DNA from 2 places in the Arthrobacter sp. UYNi723 genome. Region 1 is predicted to be linked to the other one. Evidence: predicted binding sites of a transcription regulator. Region 1 holds the regulator's gene; the other holds the start of a gene.
The links. Region 1 encodes LexA, which represses DNA repair genes until DNA is damaged. Its sites were predicted from a motif close to TCGAACANNTGTTCGA; they were not measured.
Positions count from the first base shown of each region.

Region 2: a site for LexA is predicted at 1,829-1,844, ahead of ACVWY0_RS05670 (LexA family protein). Genes of this name have one in related genera too.

Region 1 is NZ_JBSRZM010000024.1:27,167-30,575, forward strand. It holds gene ACVWY0_RS17005 (ATP-dependent DNA helicase) at 1-1,591, shown strand, start outside; gene lexA (transcriptional repressor LexA) at 1,682-2,428, opposite strand; gene ACVWY0_RS17015 (LysM peptidoglycan-binding domain-containing protein) at 2,778-3,218, shown strand; gene ACVWY0_RS17020 (histidinol-phosphate transaminase) at 3,297-3,409, shown strand, end outside.
Region 2 is NZ_JBSRZM010000005.1:95,540-98,948, reverse strand. It holds gene ACVWY0_RS05685 (DUF4193 domain-containing protein) at 98-397, shown strand; gene ACVWY0_RS05680 (hypothetical protein) at 369-794, shown strand; gene ACVWY0_RS05675 (hypothetical protein) at 863-1,771, shown strand; gene ACVWY0_RS05670 (LexA family protein) at 1,902-2,330, shown strand; gene ACVWY0_RS05665 (Y-family DNA polymerase) at 2,346-3,409, shown strand, end outside.

The sequences.
Region 1 (3,409 bases):
CCCGCATTTCGCCGCCGCATTGGGCGGGCCGTCGTCCCAGCTGGGCAAGGAAGTGGTGCGCCTGCGCGAGTGGGCGGAGAAGACCACCACGGGCGACCGTGACGAACTCCTGCCCGGCGTTACTGACCGGGCCTGGCGGCAGGTTTCGGTGACGTCCATGGAATGCCTGGGGGCCCAAAAATGCCCCATGGCAGCCGAATGCTTCAGCGAACTGGCGCGCCACGACGCCGCCGAGGCCGACGTCGTGGTGACCAACCATGCCATGCTCGCCGTCAGCGCCTTTGAAGGCCTGGCAGTGCTTCCCGAATACGACGTTGTGGTGGTGGACGAGGCCCACGAACTGCAGGACCGCGTCACCGGGGCGGTGTCGGGTCAACTCTCCGTGGCAATGGTCCACGCTGCGGCGTCGGGCGCACGGAAACACACGGCCATCACCGTGGATGCGCTCAACGCCGCTGCCGCCAACCTGGAACTCGCCCTTGCCGGAGTGCCCAACGGGCTGCTCCCCAACGGCCTCAACGACGAACAGCTGGACTGCGTGGACCAGTTGCGTGAGGCCTGCCGCGCTGCCCTGTCCGATTCCAAGGGTGACGGCAGCCAAACGGCCGACGGCGGCCGGCAGCTCGCGCGCTCACGCCTGATGCTGATCCTCGAACTTTGCGAACGGCTGATTGTTGCCCGGGAAAACCGGGAAGTGGTGTGGTTCTCCCGCGCAAGTTCCTTCGATCCGCAGCATGGCTATGCGCAGCCCGACGAGTCCGCGCCGGCCCTGGTCAACATCGCGCCGCTCAGCGTTGCCGGCAAGCTCCGCGAGGGGCTTTTCGCCGGCCACACCGTGGTGCTGACCTCTGCAACGCTTGCCATCGGCTCAGCCTTTGAACCGGCTGCCGGCGGCTTGGGACTGGTGGGGGAGGGCGCGCCCAGCTGGACCGGGATCGACGTCGGATCGCCCTTTGACTATCCCAAGCAGGGGATCCTTTACGTCGCAGGGCACCTCCCCAAGCCAGGCCGCGGGGCGTCGCCGGAGGCCCTCGATGAACTTGAGGCGCTGATCCGGGCGTCCGGCGGCGGTGCCCTGTGCCTGTTTTCGTCCCGGCGTGCGGCCGAGGAGGCCGCTGAGGCGATGCGTCCCCGGCTTGGCCTCAGCATTCTCTGCCAGGGCGACTCCACCATGACGGCCCTCGTGAAGCAGTTCGCCGACGAGCCCGATACCTGCCTGTTCGGCACCATGTCCCTGTGGCAGGGCGTAGATGTTCCGGGTGGATCATGCCGGCTGGTGGTGATCGACCGCATTCCGTTCCCGCGGCCGGATGACCCGCTGATGACCGCACGGTCCCGCGCCGTTGCGCAGGCCGGCGGAAACGGCTTTATGGCGGTATCGGCGACCTACGCGGCCATCCGCCTGGCCCAGGGCGCTGGCAGGCTGATCCGTTCCACCGGAGACAAAGGCGTGGTGGCCGTGCTTGATTCCCGGCTTGCCACCGAGCGCTACGCCGGATTCCTCCGCGCCGCGCTGCCACCGTTCTGGCCCACCACGGACCGCAAAACGGCGTTCGCCGCCCTGGAAAGGCTGGCCGGGAAGGGCGCCTGACTGAACGCGGATCCTGCGAGGGTCCTACAAGCCAGGGCCCGTCCTAACCAGGGCGCTTCCTAGCCAGCGCGTGCAGCGCCGGCTGGCGTCCTATAGCGACCGCAGGACCGAGACGACCTTGCCCATGATTGTGGCGTGATCGCCCAGGATGGGCTCGTACTGGGTGTTCTGCGGCAACAGCCACGTGTGGCCATCGCGCTGGCGGAAGGTCTTGACGGTGGCTTCGTCGTCCAGCAGGGCCGCGACAATATCGCCGTTGGAGGCGTCTGCCTGCCGGCGGACCACTACCCAGTCGCCGTCGCAGATGGCAGCGTCCACCATGGAGTCGCCGGCCACGCGCAGCATAAACAGCTCACCCTGGCCCACGAGCTGCCGGGGCAGGGGCATCACGTCTTCCACCACCTGATCAGCAAGGATGGGCCCGCCAGCCGCGATCCGGCCCACCAAAGGCACCATGGCGGTGTCCATGGCAGAGGGCAGTTCGGTGACCGTTCCGCCGATGCCGTGCAGCACTGAGGGCTTGGTTGTCCCGTTGGACTTTGTGGACCCGCCGTCCAGCGTCAACGGCATCAGGACTTCCATGGCGCGCGGACGCTTGGGGTCCCGGCGAAGGTATCCCAGCTTCTCCAGTTGTGAGAGCTGGTGGGTCACGCTCGACAAACTCGCCAGGCCCACGGTGTCACCGATTTCACGCATCGACGGCGGATAGCCGTTGTCATTCACCGAGCGCTGGATGGTTTCAAGGATCTTCTTTTGGCGGGCGGTGAGCCCCTTGGGGGTCCGTTGGGGCTGGCGGCGCTGCGGTGTCGCCTTGCCCTCGGCGGCTGGTGCTGCCATGTTCGCCAATGCCTTTCGGTTGTCCGGCTCCGCTCCGGCCGCTGGTGCCTGGAACGCCCCGGGGCTGGTGTCGGAGTTGATTGTCAGACCCTGCTGATCAACTACAGAGGTGGTTGTTCTTTGATCCAAACGTAGGCCAGCCACAGGCCTTTTTCAAACATTTGTTCTAGCGAGTCTCGACAATATTCGTTGATAAGTGCTAAAAATGAAGAAGCAAAGTTCGAACATGTGTTCTACTCGTTGCTTGCGGATTCGAATATTCGAATTTATGGACGGCTCAGGCCGGTACCGGCAAGTGGACGCGGAGGGCGCGCCGGGCAGCACAGTATGGTCCAGGAGGGCTCATTTCATGTCAGCTATATCTGCTTCGCAGGACTCGCGTCCGCAGCTCATTTCCGTGCAGGACCTCACCTCGCGGCAGTGGTCCGCACCCGTTTCGACGTCGGGTTCGGCGCCAAGGCAGCGCAGGGAATCGTTGCCGCCGCTGCGCCTGACCCGCAGGGGCCGGATTGTCCTCATCGGCATCCCGCTGGTGATCCTTGCCGCAATCCTGCTTTCCCTGGCGGGTTTCCTCAACGCCCCGGCAAAGGCCGCCGATTCTGCCGCCGACCTGTCACTGACGCCAACAGTCTCGGTCACGGTGCAGGCCGGCCAGTCACTCTGGGCCATTGCCAGTGCGGTGGCGCCCGAGCGTGATCCCCGTGATGTCATCGCGGATATTGCCCAGTTGAACAACCTTTCCGCCGGGGGCGTTGTCCCCGGACAGCAACTCTTCGTCCCCACCAGGTAAAGAGCCTGCAGGCTCGGGCGTGTGCCGCCGCAGGCCGTCACATTTTCCGGCCGTCTGCTTCGGACCTAAACTGTTCAGGTGAATGACCAGCTAGAGCGTCTGAACAGACTTCCCCTCCGGACCAACCTCCGCGGACTGACCCCGTACGGTGCCCCGCAGCTGGATGTACCTATCCTGCTGAACGTCAACGA
Region 2 (3,409 bases), on a different contig from region 1:
GAGACAAAAGCATCTTGCCCGCTTTAGGGGAATTCCTGCTGCACCTAGTACGTTGCAGTCGCCGACAAACCCATCAACAGAAAAGAGATGCACCTTCGTGGCAACCGATTACGACGAACTCCGCACCGACGTCAAGGAGTCCCAGGAGAACTCGCTGGAGGCCCTGAAGACCGCCAAAGCGCCCGACGCCCGGTCCGTGGTCCAGGAGCTGGACGAGGCTGATACTTCGGACGGCCTGACCCCTGGTGGCGAGTTTATTGCCGAAGAGCTCGTCGTTCAGGTCATCCCGCAGGCTGACGATGAGTTCACCTGCTACTCCTGCTTCCTGGTCCGCCACCGTTCGCAGAAAGCGCGCGAGAAGGACGGCCATGCCTACTGCGTCGAGTGTGTTGGCTGAACCCCACTACTGGCCGGCTGTTCCGGAGCGCATCTGGGACAGCATCCGCGAAGAATTCACCCTGCCGACCGCAACGGACCTGGAGACGCATTTTCAGGCACTGGGTAATCCAGAAGCGATGCGCCGTGCAGTCCGGGTGTTCATCGGGGAGGACACATTCTGCCCGGGCTTCCAGCTCAAAGACGGGCTCTTTCACGAACCGGTGCTGTGGCTGTTTGATCAGGCGATGAACCTGAAGATTCCTCACAACGTGTTCGCCGCCTGGATGGTCAGTCGGCTGCATGGAGACGCCAGCTCCCGTTCCCGTCCCGTGGACATGCTGGGCAGCATGGCGCTGCTCCAGAACTCTCTGGCTGCCTTCTGTGACAGGTACCGGCCGGTCGAAAAGCGCCGGTGATGGCTGGCGGCGGTGACCGCACACCGTCTCGTAGACTGCCTCTGGAGCTTGAAAGCTATGGGGGAGACATGAAGAAGAGCAACATGGTGTTCAACACCAAACGGATGCCGGAGAAGTGGCGGCGTCACTTCAAGATCTACCGGGCCAAGATCAGCATCTATCTGGATACTGCGGACTTCGGCACCCCGCTCATGGTGGACGCTTCCGAGATGATGGAATTCCTGCCTGCGGGCGTAAATCAGGCGTCCTTCGTCGAGAACATTGGCCCAGTCAGACCAGGCGCCGAGGCAGTGTGGATAGAAGCAGAAGTCCCGGAAGGGCTGCCCTCGCGCCCAAATGTGCGGCGGATCGGGGCGATGGTGCACCGCAGCACCACGCGTACCAACTTCAAGGTCCAGCCCTTCACCGGCGCCCCGCATGAGTACTGGATCGAAGCATATCTCCGGGACGCGGACGGGCTCTCGATCCGGCTGGAGCAGGACGTCCGGTTCCGGCTCAATGACCGCGGCTTCCTGACTGGCATGGAATTCATGGTGTATCGGAGCGTGCTTCATCCCGGTGGCCCGTTCGGGGACACCAAGAGCATGTTCACCAGTGGCTTCGATGCCGAGGAGGGTCAGGCCCCGGCTGTTGAGGCGATGAACAGGGTGTTTTTTGCGCTGGCTCTCATGAATTGCCGCAACGTCACTTTGAGGGAGCGTGGCTCCAGCAAGGCGAATGGCCCCGGACCAACTGGGGACGCATTCCACGAGGTCGTGATTGATGGGACCGCCCGGAGTTCGGCAGGAGCGATTAGTGGCGCCGGGGACGGTACTGGCAGACGCCACTTGGCGCGCGGTCACTTCAAGACCTTTACCGAAGATGCGCCGCTGCTCGGTAAGCATGTGGGGACGTATTGGTGGGGCTGGCAGCTTCGTGGCCAGGAGGGCTCCGGCGTCATTGAGAAGACCTACACGCTGAGGGCCGACAGCCGCTGACCCTGCCCCTTCTCCAATTTCAAGCTACGCGCTCCCGCTGGCCGGCGGTATGATTGTTCGAATAGATGTTCACATGTTGATAACCCTGTGGAGAACATAGTTTCGATAATACCCGGGAGGTAGTAGGCCGATGAGCGCTGTCGTTCTCGCCACTCTTGATGTGTGGTCCTCGGACCAGCTCGGGCCCCTCTACTGTTCGGTGGCTGTGCCGGCCGGATTCCCGTCTGCCCAGGATTACTTCACCGGCCGCGTCGACCTGAACAAACACCTCATCAATGACATCACCAGCACGTTCCTGGTCAGGGTGTCCGGGCACTCGATGGACGGCGCTGGCATCTCCGATGGCGACGAGCTGGTCGTGGACAGATCGCTGACACCTGTCGACGGCAACGTCGTCGTCGCGATCATCGAGGGGGAACTGACCATCAAGAGGCTGCGGCTGGAGCACGGACGCGTGAGGCTGGCCGCGGAGAATCCGGCTTACCCTGACGTTGTTGTCCCGGAGCTCGCAGAGCTCAGCATCTGGGGCGTCGTTACCCGATGCCTCCATCGGCTTTAGGCCGGTTCGCGTCTGATGCACGATCTTTCAGGCGGCCGGGTCGAGCGGACGGCCCTCATTGACGTGAACTCGTTCTACGTTTCGTGTGAGCGTGCCTTCGACCCGAAGCTGGAGGGTAAGCCGGTGGTGGTCCTCTCCAACAATGATGGCTGCGTTGTCGCCAGATCCAATGAGGCGAAAGCCCTGGGCATCGAAAACGGCGACCCCTGGTTCAAGCTCAAGGCCGATCCCAGACTCGGGGAGCTCATTGCGAAATCCAGCAATTACGAGCTCTACGGAGATTTGAGTTCCAGGGTCATGGAGCTGATCGGCCGCTACAGCTATCTGGTCGAGGTGTATTCGATCGACGAAGCATTCGCCATGCTGCGGGGCGAGCCACACGAGCTGGAGCGCATCGGGCGGGAGATCAAAACTGCCGTGGCCAAGCACGTCGGCCTGCCGGTCTGTGTCGGTATTGCCCCCACGAAGACCCTGGCGAAGTTCGTGAATCGGGTTGCGAAGCAGAACCCTGCCCTCGGCGGGGTGTGCAGCTACGACACGCTTGCTGTGCCTCATCGGGACCACATCATGGCCCGGGTGCCGGTGACAGGTATCTGGGGGATTGCCGGGCGGCTCGGGAAGAAGCTGAACGCCCTGGGGATCTTCACGATCGCTGATCTCAAGGCGACAGACCCCGTGGTCATGCGGAAGAAGTTCTCGGTGCTGATGCAGCGCACGATCATGGAGCTCAACGAGATCCCCTGCATCCCGCTGGAAACCGAGATCGCCAGTAAGAAGCAGCTCATCTTTTCGAGGTCATTCTCGAAGCCGGTAACCTCGGCGGCCAGGATGCACGAGGTGATGGCGATCTACGCCCAGCAGGCTGCCATCCGGCTGGCGAAGGACCACCAGCAGACCAAGCTGATGTCCTGCTTCGCCGGCACGTCCCACTTCAACGAACGGTTCTCCTCGTTCCCGTCTGCGACCGTGAAACTGCCGGCGCCGACGGCAGATCCGGTAGTCCTGACCAAGGCTGCGACCTCAGCCCTGGAGCAGTGGATCGTGGACGGTGTGCCGTATGCCAGGGCCGGAGTGTTGCT